One region of the Stenotrophomonas sp. GL_111 genome, then DNA from elsewhere that is predicted to be linked to it. Evidence: predicted binding sites of a transcription regulator. Region 1 holds the regulator's gene; each other region holds the start of a gene.
The links. Region 1 encodes FliA, which starts transcription of late flagellar genes. Its sites were predicted from a motif close to TAAAGTTTNNCNNNCNNNGGCCGATAA; they were not measured.
Positions count from the first base shown of each region.

Region 1 (3,639 bases):
CGACCGTGCCCTGGCCGCCCAGCTGCAGTGGCTGCGCGCCGCCGAGCAGATCCGCACCCTGCTGGTGCTGCCGGCCAACACCAGTTTCGGCGACATGGACGAGGTGGTCCGCCGCTTCAGCGCCGCCAACCCGCAGGGTGTGGTGCTGAGCAAGCTGGATGAAACCGGCCGCTTCGGCAGCGCACTGTCGGTGGCCGTGGACCACCGCCTGCCGATCACCTGGGTCACCGATGGCCAGGACGTTCCTGAAGACCTGCACCGGGCCAGTGCGGCCAATCTTGTACTTCGCCTTGAAGATTTGCGCCGCGCGGCCGATATGCCCTGCAACCCGGAGTTGAACCATGCCGTCGCGTGAGTACGCCAAGCTGACCAAGACCTTCCCGCTGTCGGCTACCCGTAGCCAGCCGCTGGGCCCGGTCCGCACCATCGCCGTCACCGGCGGCAAGGGCGGCGTGGGCAAAACCAACGTTTCGGCCAATCTGGCCGTGGCGCTCGCCGACATGGGCAAACGCACCCTGCTGCTGGATGCCGACCTGGGCCTGGCCAACATCGATGTGATCCTGGGCCTGCAGCCCAAGGTGACCCTGGCCGACCTGGTCGCCGGGCGCTGCACGCTGGAGGAGGTCATCATCGAAGGCCCCGGTGGCGTGCTGGTGGTGCCGGCCGCGTCCGGTCGCCGCCACATGGCCGAGCTGGCCCCGGCCGAGCACGTGGGCCTGGTCAACGTGTTCTCCGAACTGGAGCGCGAGCTGGACATCATGGTGGTGGACACCGCGGCGGGCATCAATGACGGCGTGCTGACCTTCTGCCAGGCCGCCCAGGACACCGTGGTGGTGGTCTGCGACGAGCCGGCCTCGATCACCGATGCCTACGCCCTGATCAAGGTGCTCTCGCGCGAGCGCGGGGTGGACCGCATCCAGGTGGTGGCCAACATGGTGCGCGACCCCAACGAGGGCCGCGTGCTGTACGAGAAGCTGAGCCGGGTCTGCGAGAAGTTCCTCGCCGATGTCTCGCTGAACTACCTGGGCTGCGTGCCGCAGGACGACTGGCTGCGCCTGTCGGTGCAACGCCAGCAGCCGGTGGTGAAGGCCTACCCGTCCAGCCCGGCCGCACAGGCGATCATCGAGATCGCCCGCCGTACCGCCCGCTGGCAGGCCCCGACCGAGCCGCGCGGTGGCGTTGAATTCTTCCTGGAACGCATCCTCAAGCAACGCGGGGTGACCGCATGAAAGGCGCCGCACAATACAAAGAGGTGCAACGCACCGCCGCCAACGAGTGCATTGCCCAGCACTCCGACCTGGTCCGGCGCATCGCCCACCACCTGGCCGCGCGCCTGCCGGCCAGTGTCGAGGTCGATGACCTGATCCAGGCCGGCATGATGGGCCTGATCGAGGCCTCGCGCAGCTACGACGCCGACCAGGGCGCCTCGTTTGAAACCTATGCCTCGATCCGCATCCGCGGTTCGATGATCGACGAGATCCGCCGTGGCGACTGGGTGCCGCGCTCGGTACACCGGCGTGCCCGCGACGCTGCCTCCACCATCCGTCGGCTGGAGCAGAGCACCGGCCGCGCCGCCAGCGCCACCGAAGTGGCCGCGGCGATGGAGATGCCCCTGCCCGACTACCTGCGCCTGATGGAAGACGCCGCACGCGGCCAGGTACTCAGCCTGGAATCACGGATTGAAGACCAGGGCGAACTGGATACCGTCGCCCAGGGTGGCCCGACCCCGCAGCAGGTGCTGGAGCGCGGCGAATTCGGCCGCGAGCTGGGCAACGCGATCGGGCTGTTGCCGGAGCGCGAACAGCTGGTGCTGTCGCTGTACTACGAGCAGGAACTGAATCTGAAGGAGATCGGCGCGGTACTCGGTGTCAGCGAGTCGCGCGTCTGCCAGATCCATGGCCAGGCGGTATTGCGCCTGCGTGGCCGACTGAAGATCTTCGAGGCGGCCGACGCCGGCCTCGAAAACAATTAAGACCGAGGAAAGTGCTTTGAACAAGAACATGCGTATCCTGATCGTCGACGATTTTTCGACCATGCGTCGTATCGTCAAGAACCTGCTGGGCGATCTGGGCTTCACCAATACGGCCGAAGCCGAGGACGGGCATGCCGCGCTGGCGCTGTTGCAGAGCCAGCCGTTCGATTTCGTGGTCACCGACTGGAACATGCCGGTGATGACCGGTATCGACCTGCTCAAGGCGATCCGCGCCGATGCCAAGCTCAAGACCCTGCCGGTGTTGATGGTTACCGCTGAAGCCAAGCGCGAACAGATCATCGAAGCAGCCCAGTCCGGCGTCAACGGCTACATCATCAAGCCGTTCACCGCGCAGACCCTGGAAGAAAAGCTCGGCAAGATCTTCGAACGTCTGGCGGCGAGCGCCTGATGGAAACCCTCAGCGACAAATCCGCGCTGGTGCAGCGCCTGCAGGACGCCCTGGCCGCGCTGGAAAGCGGTGACGAGGCCGGCTGGCGCCAGGAGATCGACGCGCTGGCCGCACTGCGTACCCAGCCGATGATGGCCGGGCTGAACCGGCTTGCCCGCGAGCTGGGCCAGGCGCTGGGCGAACTGCCCAGCCTGCCCAGTGAAGCCGGCGAGCTGGACGATGCCTGCGCGCGTCTGGACCACGTGGTGGCGATGACCGAACAGGCCACCCACCGCACCCTGGACCTGGCCGAGGAATGCCGGGCGCTGACCGAACAGCTGCGCGCCAACGGGCTCACCCCCGACCAGGACCAGCAGCTGGACCGGATCCGCCACAACCTCACCGAAATCGCCCTGACCCAGAGCTACCAGGACCTGACCGGGCAGATCATCCGCCGTGTGGTCGGCATCGTGCGCCGGGTCCACGAAGGTTTTGGTGCGCTCGGCCTGCCGCCGCAGGATGACACCGCGCACAAGCGCGACAACGGCCTGGCCGGCCCGGCCGTGTCCGGGCTGGACCGCCATCAGGTGTCGCAGGTGGACGCCGACGACCTGCTTTCGGATCTGGGGCTGTAATCCTATGAGTGCTGTTCCAGACGATATTGCTGCCGACTTCATCCTCGAGGCCCAGGAGATCCTGGATCGCCTCGGCGAACAGCTGGTGTCGCTGGAGCAGTCGCCCCAGGACAGCGACCAGCTCAATGCGGTGTTCCGCGGCTTCCACACGCTCAAGGGCGGTGCCGGCTTCCTCGGCATCCAGGCCATGGTCGAACTGTGCCATGCCGCCGAGGAAACCCTCGGCATGGCGCGCTCGGGCAAGGCCACCCTGCAGGCGCATCACTTCGATGCCGCCCAGCAGTCGCTGGACTACCTGCAGTCGATGCTCGATTCGGTGTCGGCCGGTACCGAGCCTGGCTACGCACCGCCGGAGCTGATCGCCCAGTTCGACGTCAACGGCCCGGCTACCCCGGCCCCGGCCGCCGCCGTGGCTGCCCCCCTCAGCGGCGAGCTGATCACCGATGACGAGTTCGAAGCCCTGCTCGACCAGCTGCACGGCGGCGCCGCACCGACCGCGGTGGCCGCTGAAAAAAAAGCCGACGACGGCCTGATCGGCGAAGACGAATTCGAAGCCCTGCTGGACCAGCTGCACGGCGGCGCGGTCCCCGGCGCCAAAGCGGTGGCCGCCGCGCCCGCCGCTGCCCCGCGCGCCGCCATCGCTG
Region 1 covers NZ_CM174421.1:2,026,804-2,030,442, reverse strand. The annotation lists gene AC3IPM_RS09330 (AAA family ATPase) at 1-355, shown strand, start outside; gene AC3IPM_RS09325 (MinD/ParA family ATP-binding protein) at 342-1,229, shown strand; gene AC3IPM_RS09320 (RNA polymerase sigma factor FliA) at 1,226-1,972, shown strand; gene cheY (chemotaxis response regulator CheY) at 1,989-2,381, shown strand; gene AC3IPM_RS09310 (protein phosphatase CheZ) at 2,381-2,995, shown strand; gene AC3IPM_RS09305 (chemotaxis protein CheA) at 3,000-3,639, shown strand, end outside.

Region 2 (3,639 bases), 1.9 Mb from region 1:
TCAAAATCACCCTGCATGCGCACCCGAAGATCGCCCTGGGCCAATGCCGAGAGCAGGGCCTGCAGGCCGGACAGGTTGCCCTGGAAGGTATCCAGCAGCCGGTTGACGCTCACCGCCAGGGTGCGTACGAAGCCCTGCTTGTCGGCCACCGCGATGCGCCCGTGCAACTGGCCGTGGCTGGCTGCATCGACCAGCGCAGCCACTTCGGTTTCCACCGTGGTTTCCAGTGCCCGGCTGCGCCATTCCACCGCCGCACCGAGCAGCTGGCCAGCATCGAGAATCGGATTGACCACCAGCTGGTAGCGCGTGCCGGCATGTTCAATCTCGTGCTCGGCCGTACGGCCCTGGGCCAGCGTCGCACCGATGCGCACGAACACCGGGTGCAGCGCCTGCGCGGGTTGCCCACGCCACTGCGCGTCTTCCAGCCCCAGCTCGGCCTGCAAAGCACGGTTGAGGAAGCCAACGCGGCCTTCGGCATCGAGCACCATCAGCCCGGTCTGCGCGCTGTCCAGCGCCTGCCGGGCGCGGGTGTTGTCACGTGCCACCGCGCGCTCGGCCTCGATGCGTTCACGCAGGCGCTGCTGCATGTGTACCAGCCGCTGGGCCAGTTGGCCGATTTCATCGTGCGGGTTGTGTACGGTCAGCTGCGTGTCCAGCCGGTCCTCGGCGATGTCCTCGGCGAAGCGCAGGGTGTCGGCGATCGGGCGGCGCACCGCGCGCAGCACCAGCAGCAAGGTGGCGATCAGCACCAGTGCTACCCCACCCAGGGTCAGCGCAAACAGCACGCTCATGGTGCGGGCCTGTGCCTGTTGGCGGCCACGCGCGTTTTCCAGTGCCGCCGCCTGGGCACGCGCCAGCTGCTGCAGGGCCGGCGTAATCTGCGCGGCGGTCTCGGCCAGTGACTGTGCCTCCACATCCAACCCGACCCGGGCCGCGGTGTAGGCCAGCAATGCGCTCTGGTAGGTATCCATGTGCGCACGCAGGGTGTCCTGCAGCGCCATCGGCAGCCCGGCAGCGGACAGCGCCAGATCGAACGGCAACTTGGCCTCACTGGCGCGGTCGGTATGCGCCGCATCGCCGCTGAGCAGCAGCAAAGCCTCCTGTCGGCGCATGCCCTGCACCTGGGCCTGCAGCGGCGCCCCTGCATCGGCCTCCACCGCGCTGGCCAGCGCCTGGCCACTGCTGTCCAGCTGCGCGCGCAGCCCGGCGTCGCCCCGGCCCATTTCATCGGCACGTGCGTTCAAGGCGGCGATACCGTCGGCAAACTCACTGGTGCGGGCCGCCAGCGCACGCAGCGCCGCGGCACTGCCGGGATCGTGATGGCCACGCTGCAACTGTGCCAGCGAGGCCTGCAGGTGCTGCTGCGCCTGCTGCAGGGCGTTGCGGTCGGCATCGTCGAAGCTGATGGCGTAGCGGGTCTGCAGGCGCCGCGCATCGGCGACCTGGGTCGCCAGTGTTGCGGCCAGGGCGGCCTGCTGCTGATGGTCGGCGAAGGTGGCGGCGGCACGTTCGCTGTTGTGCCGGGTCCAGGCGTAGACCAGGGCCACGGTGACCAGGCCAAGTCCGCACACCACCAGGCTGGCCTTGAGTTTGCGTGCGACACTGAGCCGCTGCAGCGTTGCTACGCCCGCGTGGACGGCCTGCAGGGAAAGAAACCGCGCGCGCAGGGCGGCGGGCGAGGGAAACGGGCGGCGGGGGACGACCGGCATTGCGTACTCCAGGCGGAATGACGCATCGGTATCGGCCGCTCGACGCGGGACTTTAGCCCCGATATGTCCTCCGGCCGTACGCATCGCCCGGGTGCGCCCGTTGTAACTGGCGCAGACGACGGGACGATGACGATGTGCCACGGATCGCCATGCCGTACCCGCAGCGCTGGCGCGAACACCAAGGCTCACCCATCATTGCCGTTCATCAGCCTTCTCTCCTCCCATCACCGCATGCGCTTTGATTTCTTCGGCTTCCAGGTGGATCCCACCACCCCGCTGGTACGTGTATTGATCGCCGCGTTCGTCGTCGGCTTCATCCTGCTGTTCCTTGTCACCTCCAACCGCAGGGAAGCGAAGCTGCAACAGCGCATCGCCCAGATCGCCGGTACCGATCTGCTCACGGGCATCCGACCGGAGTGGAAACGCAGGCCACAAGATCGCGATCTCTTCCCCGGCAACCTGTGGGCGCAGGGATATCGGCTTTCCGACAGCATGGCGCGCGCACTGATGGACAGCTGCGAGGCGCGCGGCGGGCAACGCATGGCCCCCGACGAGATCGCCATGCGCTACCCGGACCTGGAGAAGCGCATTCTGGTCGACAGCCCCAGTTGCGTGCACAGCCAGGAATCGCCGAAACGGGCCGTGTCGATGCTCAACGACACCCGCTTGACGGTGCACCTCTACGGGCTCTGAGCGCGACGCAGTGTTGCGGATACGACACCCGGACCGGCTTGACCTCAACCACGGTTGAGCTGCCACAGTGGCGTCGGTTCCCCTGGCCTGCCCGCTCATGACAACACTCGACCACACCGCTTACCTGGCCCGGCTGGGGCTGGACGCGCCCCCGGCCCCCTCGCTGGCGTCGCTGGCCCAGCTGCAGCAGGCGCACAACGCGACGTTTCCCTTCGAGACCCTGACCACGCTGCTGCGCGATGCGGTGGCCATCGACCTGCCCAGTGTCCAGCACAAGCTGCTGCAAGAGGGGCGGGGCGGCTACTGCTACGAGCTCAACGGGCTGTTTCTGGCGCTGCTGCAGCAGCTCGGATTCCAGGCGCGTGCACTGGCCGCGCGGGTGCTGATGGACGCCACAAGTACGGCACCCACGGCGCGCACCCATATGCTCTCGCTGGTCACCCTCGAGGGCATCGACTACATCGCCGACGTCGGTTTCGGCGGCAATACGCCGACCGGCCCGCTGCGGCTGGACCAGGACACCGCGCAGACCACCCCGCACGAGCGCTACCGGATCGAACACCGCGAGGGTCAGTACCTGCTGTTGATCGAGGTCGCCGGGCAGTGGCGGCCGCTGTACCGCTTCGACCTGCAGGTGCAGGCACCGATCGATCATGAGGTGGGCAACTGGTACGTGTGCACCCACCCACATTCCACGTTCCCCGGCCAGCTGCGGGTGGCCCTGGCCGGGCCGGGCTGGCGGCGCACGCTCGGCAACGGCAGCTACGCGGTGCATCGCCGTGGCGAGCCCAGCACACGGCGGGCGCTGGTCGATGTCGATGACGTGTTGCAGGTACTGCGTGCCGACTTCGGCATCAGCGTACCCGCCCACCCACGCCTGCGTGACGCGCTCGCCGCGTGGCTGCGTGGCGCGGCGTAAGGCATTGCAGGTGGGAGCGCGGTCGGCCAGGCTGCGGTGGTTACCCGCCGCAGCCTGAACCGGATCCGCAGCGGATCAGCGCGCGCTCTTCTTCTCGTTCTTTTCCGCCTTCTTTTCCTTGGCGGTCTTGGCAGGCTTCTTCTTCTGCTCTTTCTGCTTGTCCATACCCTTGGCCATGGTGGTGCTCCTGTTGGTGGTTGCGCAGGAGCATGGCACATCTGGCGGCCTTCGCTGCATCCGCGGCCAGCCCTGTCCGCCCATGCCCTTGGTCACCCTTGCCTGGCGCACTTGAACCCGCCCCCCGGCCATGCCCAGAGT
Region 2 covers NZ_CM174421.1:3,936,298-3,939,936, forward strand. The annotation lists gene AC3IPM_RS17455 (methyl-accepting chemotaxis protein) at 1-1,709, opposite strand, end outside; gene AC3IPM_RS17460 (LapA family protein) at 1,905-2,402, shown strand; gene AC3IPM_RS17465 (arylamine N-acetyltransferase family protein) at 2,500-3,321, shown strand.
Region 2: a site for FliA is predicted at 1,738-1,764, ahead of AC3IPM_RS17455 (methyl-accepting chemotaxis protein). Genes of this name have one in related genera too.

Region 3 (3,639 bases), 1.1 Mb from region 1:
CATTTCAGGTGACAGGCGGCGATCAGTTGCCGCGCAGCGTACCCAGTCGCGGCGTGGTGCGGCCCAGCGGCATCTTCAGCTTGCCGATCGCCTGGATGCGGGTTTCGGCGATCTGGTCGGCCGCCCGCTGCGGTGCGATTCCCTCGCGCTCGGACAGCGCGAAGATGCGCCCGAGGTTGTGGTAGATGCTGCGGATCAGCCGCATCGCGCGCTCGCGGTTGTAGCCGTCGATTTCCAGCGACACGTTCATCACGCCACCGGCGTTCACTGCGTAGTCGGGGGCATACAGGATGCCGCGCGCATGCAGCTCATCGCCCATTTCCAGGCTGGAAAGCTGGTTGTTGGCGGTACCGCAGACAATCTTGCACTTCAGCCGCGACAGGGTCTGCGGGTTGATGGCACCCTCCAGCGCGCACGGCGCGAAGATGTCGGCATTGACGTCGTAGATATCGTCCGGCTTGACCGCTTCGGCGCCGTATTCGGTGACTGCGCGCTCGACCAGCGCACTGTCCAGGTCGGTGACGAACAGCTTGGCGCCCCGGTCGCGCAGCAGCTTCACCAGTTCCATGCCGATGTGGCCCAGGCCCTGCACCGCGATGCTGGTCTTGCCCACTTCTTCGTGGCCCAGCTTGTGCTGCATGGTGGCCATCAGCGCCTGCAGCGCACCGTAGGCGGTGAACGGCGCCGGGTCGCCCGAGCCGCCATGCACCTGGTGCACGCCGGTGACGTATTCGCTTTCCAGGTAGATGTTTTCCATGTCGTTGACATCGGTGCCGACGTCCTCGGCGGTGATGTAACGGCCGCCCAGCGAATCGACGTAGCGACCGAACGCGCGGAACAGCACCTCGCTCTTGTCCTGCTTGGGATCGCCGATGATCACCGCCTTGCCGCCGCCCACGTTCAGCCCCGCCAGGGCGTTCTTGTAGGTCATGGTCCGGCTCAGCCGCAGCGCATCGGCCAGGGCCTCTTCGGTGCTGGCGTAGGGCCGCATGCGGACGCCGCCCAGGGCCGGGCCCAGGGTGGTGTTGTGGATGGCGATGATCGCCCTCAGACCGGCATCGCGGCTGTGGCAGAACACCACTTGTTCGTGTCCGGTGGTTTCGAGGGTTTCAAATAACATGGAAGCTCCGATGGTGCGAACGGTGGCGAACAGCGGCGAACGCACCAGCAAAAGGTAGGGTGTAAAACAAAAAAAGCGACGTCGTCTGATCGGGGGGACGGGTCGCGCGGCGCCATTCTAGTGCATTCCGCCGCAGGGTGTTGTCAGCATCGCCGCCGGGGGCCGGGCAGGGCGGCCGGATCGCGGCGGGGCCTGCGCCGGTGGCATCCGCATTAAAGTTGCTGAAGATCGCGCCGATGCCGTGGCAACGGTGCGCGGCACCGGCATGGCCAGGATGAACAACGTGGGTGCAGTGGCAACAACACCGGCGCGATGCCGTGTGTACAGGCAATCGCGCTGATGGCGTCGGTGATCACCGTAGGTGCGGGGCTGTTGGCCGCCGGCGTCGTGCTGGGGGTGTGGCGGCGTCTGCGTACGCCGGGCACCCGCCCGGCGGGCGTGCAGGCGCGTGCACCGGCACCCGGGCAGGCCCTGCCAGCCATCGCGCCGGACGAGCGTGGCGACCGCCATCTGCAGGCGGGCCTGCACGCCCTGGCGCTGGCCGTGCGTGAAGGCGGGCGGGGGGCGGCGTCGGATCCGCAACAGACTGCGCTGCACGATGCGGTGGTGGCCGCGCTGGAGTCGCAGGACTGGTCGGCGCGGCACCTGCCACGGCGACCGCAGCTGCTGCCGCAGCTGATCCAGACCGTGAACGACAGCGACGCTTCGGCGCGTGCGATGGCCGCCATCATCGGCCAGGACGCGGTACTGACCGGCAATCTGCTGCGCATCGCCAACAGCCCCGTGTACCGGCTGCAGGCGCGCCCGGTGGACAGCCTGCAGCGCGCGGTGACGTTGGTCGGCACCGATGGCATCCGCCAGATCATCAGCGCGGTGCTGGTGCAGCCGGTGATGCAGCTGCACTGCGAGGCGTTTCCGCAGTTCGGCACGGTGATCTGGGAGCATGCGCTGCTGGCCTCGCGCGCGGCCGCCGATCATGCGCGGCTGGTCACCCACGAAGATGGCTTCGCCGCCCAGTGGCTGGGCCTGACCCAGGGGTTGGGCGCAGCACTGGTGATGCGCCACCTGCTTGATACCTGCGCCCAGCAGGGCGATGCCACGCCGTCGCCGGCGCTGGCCACCGCATTGCTGGATGCCTGGACGCTGCCCGTGGCCAGCCGGATTGCGGCCGCCTGGGAGCTGCCTGCCGCCGTGCATGAAGCCCTGCTGCGCGACGGCGAGCAGGCCCAGGGCGGGCTGGCGGCGAGCCTGCGTTTCGCCCGCGCGGCGGCGGCGGCCAGCCTGTTGTGCAGGCACGGGCGGATCGGCCAGGCCCAGGCGCTGGCGTTGCTGGAACAGCAGCACGCCACGCCGCCACATGCGCTGCAATGGATCTGGCGGCGCCTGCACGGGCGCGCGGTGGAAACCCAGGACGCCGATGAGCCCTGAGCACAGGTAACGCCACGCCATGCATGGCGTGGCGGCCGTGCCGGACTAGAGCTGTGATTCCAACGGCAACCAGCTGATCACCCGTGCGCTGGCGCGCCGCCAGAACGAGGTGTCCGGTTCGCGGTCGAGCAGCTGCGGGGGCTGCGCAGCGCGGTCCAGCCAACGCACGTTGCCGTGTGCATCCAGGGTCACCCAGTAGCTCTGCTTCGGATCGGCCAGGCGCAGATACTCTTCGCGCAGCTGCGCGCCCAGCACCGGGTCATCGAACAGCACGCCCATCTCGGTGTTGAGGTACGCCGAGCGGGGGTCCAGGTTGAACGAGCCGACGAAGCCGCGACGGTCGTCGAGCAGGAAGGCCTTGGTATGCAGGCTGGCACCGCTGCTGCCGAACAGCCCACCGCTGTCGGTGTAGCCGCGCGCCTTGAGCTCGTACAGGTGCACGCCACTGCGCAGCAACGGCGCGCGGTAGTGCATGTAACCACCGTGCACGGCGACGACGTCGTTGGCCGCCAGCGAATTGGTGATCACCCCGACCGTCGCGCCGCGCTGGACCATGCCGCCCAGGCCACGGCTGCCGTCCTCGCCGGGCACGAAGTAGGGCGAGATCAGCAGGGCTTTGTCACGGGTCGCCTGAAACTCCCGCGCCAGCCGGGTCACCAGCCAGTCGGCCTGGTCGTCGCGCCGGTGCTTCATCGCCGGGTCCGATGCGATCTCCAGCGCGTGGGTCCAGTGCAGGTCGACCGCATCACGGTAGAACGAGCGCGCCGACTGCGAGTGCTGCACGCGCTGCAGATACGGCTGGGCAGCGTCGAGCTTGGCTTCATGCGCGGATTCACGTACCAGCAGCTGCAGCTGCGCGGGCGTGTAGAACGCCAGCGCCTTGATCGGCACGGCGGTTTCGCTGTTCCAGTACGCGTCGAAGATACCGTTGGCCTGCTGCACCGCCTTGCCCGCCACCAACAGGTCCAGGTCGCGGAAGTTCACGTCCTGGCGCGCGCTGAAGTACTCGTCGCCGATATTGCGCCCGCCCACGATCGCGACTCGGCCATCGGCGATCCAGGACTTGTTGTGCATGCGATGGTTGACACTGA
Region 3 covers NZ_CM174421.1:3,117,730-3,121,368, reverse strand. The annotation lists gene AC3IPM_RS13960 (Glu/Leu/Phe/Val dehydrogenase dimerization domain-containing protein) at 23-1,120, opposite strand; gene AC3IPM_RS13955 (HDOD domain-containing protein) at 1,460-2,548, shown strand; gene AC3IPM_RS13950 (phospholipase D family protein) at 2,594-3,639, opposite strand, start outside.
Region 3: a site for FliA is predicted at 1,334-1,360, ahead of AC3IPM_RS13955 (HDOD domain-containing protein). Genes of this name have one in related genera too.

Region 4 (3,639 bases), 680 kb from region 1:
TGGTTGACCTGCTCGATACCGGCCGACTGCTCCTGCGAGGCCGCCGAGATCTCGGACATGATGTCGGTCACCCGCTGCACCGAGGCCACGATCTCACCCATCGTGGCACCGGCCTTGCGCACCAGCGCCGAGCCGTCCCCGACCTTGCCCACCGAGTCCTCGATCAGCCCCTTGATTTCCTTGGCGGCAGCGGCCGAACGCTGCGCCAGGGTGCGCACTTCGGCGGCGACCACCGCAAAGCCCCGTCCCTGGTCACCGGCACGCGCCGCTTCCACGGCAGCATTCAGCGCCAGGATATTGGTCTGGAAGGCGATGCCGTCGATGACCGAGATGATCTCGGCAATGCGCCGGGAGCTGGCCTCGATCTCCCCCATGGTGGTGACCACCTCGCCCACCACCTCACCGCCCTGCGAGGCCACCGTGTGCGCGCCAATCGCAAGTTGATTGGCCTGGCGCGCGTGCTCGGCGTTCTGCCGCACGGTGGAGGTGAGTTCCTCCATCGAGGCCGCCGTCTCTTCCAGGCTCGCTGCCTGCTGCTCGGTCCGCCGCGACAGATCGCTGTTGCCCGAGGCGATTTCCGAGGCCGCCAGGTTGATGCTGGACGTACTGGTCTGGATGCGCCCGACAATCGAAGTGAGCTGGTCAACCGTGGCATTGCAATGGTCACGCATCCGCGCGAACACGCCATGGAACTCGCCGTGCATGCGCTGGGTCAGGTCGCCCCGTGCGATGGCCTGCAGCAGCTGCGTCACCTCCCCCAGGTTGTGGTCGGTGGACTGCATCAACCGGTTCAGGCCTTCCACCATCTCGCGGAAATCATGCTGGTAGTGCTCCGCGTCGCCGCGCAGGCTGAAATCGCCGGCCGCCGCCGCACCGGCCAGGCGCCGGATCTCGGCATTGATCGCCGACAGGCTGGCCTTGGTCTCGGCCATCGCCTGGCTGATCGCGGCCTTCTCCCCGGGTAGCGATTCCATGTCCATCGACAGGTCACCACGCGCGTAGTGGCGCATCACCTCGATCAGGCGGTTCTGCACGCGCACGTGCGCGTCCACCAGCGCGTTGGTGTCGCGCACCATCCGCCCGTAGTCGCCCGGGAACACGCTCGCATCCATGCGATAGCTCAGGCTGCCTGTCTCATCCTGCCGGGCCAGTTCCGCCTGGGCGGCAATCACCGCCTGCACCTGGCCCTGCATGCGCTGCATCGCCGCCAGCAGCTGGGTCACTTCGTCGTTGCCGGAAACATCGATGCGGTTGTCCAGGCGCCCCTCGGCGATGCCATCGGCCAGGCGCACCGCCGTGCCCAATGGCCGGGTCAAACTGCGCGTGATCAGCCAGGCCGCCAAGCCGCCCAGCACCAGGCTGAGCGCGCCGATCGCCATCGACAGCCGGGCCGTCCAGCGCTCGATCGCGTGGTACTCGTCGCGGCTGCGGCTGGTCAGGGTGTCCTGGTGCCGCAGCAGCGTGGAGATGGCCTGGTTCCAGCCCATCGCCAAGCCATGCTCGCGCAACAGTGCCTGCGCAGCGGCGTCGAAGTCACCATCCTGCATCTGCTGGTTCAGTTCACTGGTGGCGGCATCGGTGGCGGTACGCGCCGCCTGGATGCCCGCGACCAGCGTGTCGCCAGTCGCATCGCGGGGAATCTTTACGTATTGATCCCAGATCCGGTCATAGGCCCCGGACAGTTTTTCCGCCTCGGCCTGATCCTGGGCAATTCCCTCGCCCCGCTTGACCACCATCAGACGACGGTGCATCAGCAAGGCGTTGTTGGTATCGAGCATATCGTTCAACAGGCGCATCTTGACCATGTTGACATCGACCACGCGCTCGAACTGGGCCGATTTCTGTGCATTTCCATACAGCACTACCGCCAGCGTGGCGGTGATCATCAGCAGCAACAGACCAAAACCGGCGGCAAGCCGCATTCCGACGCGCATTTTGCGTAAGGCAAGCATTTCAATTCCTTTGAAGGATGGCCCTGTATCCGATGACGGCCCGGCATCGGGAAACTTTAGGGAGTTCCCATAAAGTAATAAGCCACCCACATTCATTAACTTCAAACCCATCCATACCGTCGGGAATCTCCCGACATCAAAGGTAGTGTCCGAATCGGCGCAGGGGCGGCTGGTGCCTGGAACGGTCGAGATGGAGTTGAGCGAGCGATGCTCGCTGTCCACTGCGCGCATGAGCGCCAGTGCGCGGCGTGGTGAGCCCTCGCCCGACCACAACATGAAACTGCGCGAGCAGATCGCTACGCTGGGCCACCGGAATTGACGCTACGGCGTCGGCATGATCTACCAGAAGCCGCGTCAGAGAAGGAGTTCCAGTGCCCTATCTCTTGCGCTTCCATGTGCGGCGGGCAAGAAAGATCATCCCGCCGGTGGCAATATAGAAAAGTGCTGTCAGCACTCGCCCTGCCGGAAGCACGAAGAACATCACCTCGGAGTCGGGTATGAAGAAAGGCTTCCCGATCCAACAACCGAGTGGAAGATAGTAAAGCTGGTGCAGAACGAACCACACCACGTTGTCCAGCCCATTCGCGGCCCACCAAAGAAACCATGGAGCGGCGATCCATCCGATAAGCAATGACCACCCCAGCGCCATCTGTGCCCTCATCAAAAACCTCTCCTCTTCCCGGCCGGCCCCAGCCGATTGTATTCGCTACGTTCTGTACTCAGTTGTCGCCGAGCTGGAGACGCCATACGGATCATAGGTGTACTGCTGCACCACTCCCCCCACCGTCGGTTACTGCAAGCGTGGTGTACAGCGGGGTTGTCTGCATCCCCGCTTGCGTACGATCCATCCGGCGACCGAGAACGCGGCATTGCACTTTGATGCGCCCCGAGGCCTTGCTGGAGTTACATCACACGGCAAGGGATACGTTCTGCAGGGGAAAGGTCAGGCCAGGCATTGGCTCCGCTAGCGTCCAATAGCGCCTCGCTCCCGCGTCCAGATCAGGGTGCGTTCGTCTCCAAACGTCACTTTTTCAACGGTGTCATTCAAGACAGCAACGTACGCGAAACTTCCCGACAATCCCTTTTTTGCCGGAACAAGCACCACCCTCACCTGAATCTCTCGCCCCCCCAGCACACTCTCTATGCGCTGCACGGAAAGTGAACTATGTACTGCGACTCCAGATATTCGCAGCTCCCCCGGTTGCGTTTGCCGGGCATTGAAGAATTGCACATGTTCGAGCTTGAGCGTTTGTTCACCATAGTAGCCACTGCACGCCAGCATCAATGTCCCGACAACAATTGATAGGATCCGACGCACCCATGTCCGAAGCAAGGTACATCCAACTGCCTTTTCGGCATCCATGAGCGGCTCCTCCGTTTGCCCTGAATATTGATTGGGACAGGCCCGATGCGGCACTGGGCGCAAATCCTGTCCTGGTGGAAAGAGACTACCCCGAGGCCGCCTCCCAATCAGCTCCCTTGGTCGCCCCCTTGGTGCGATCCGCCAGGGCTTCCCAGCCTCACTTTCGGCCCCGTCCCATCACGAGGTGACCGATCTGGCCTTGAAGTGCCACCTTTTCGATAGACAACTCAAAGATTTGCCGGTGGGTCAGCTTAAACTGGGCACCTCGGCGACGGGAGGCCTCCCCTTCCGCCCCACCACCAGCCTGATCCGTGGTCAATCCCT
Region 4 covers NZ_CM174421.1:1,349,316-1,352,954, reverse strand. The annotation lists gene AC3IPM_RS06135 (methyl-accepting chemotaxis protein) at 1-1,952, opposite strand, end outside; gene AC3IPM_RS06130 (hypothetical protein) at 2,098-2,271, shown strand; gene AC3IPM_RS06125 (hypothetical protein) at 2,329-2,613, opposite strand; gene AC3IPM_RS06120 (hypothetical protein) at 2,917-3,315, opposite strand.
Region 4: a site for FliA is predicted at 1,985-2,011, ahead of AC3IPM_RS06135 (methyl-accepting chemotaxis protein). Genes of this name have one in related genera too.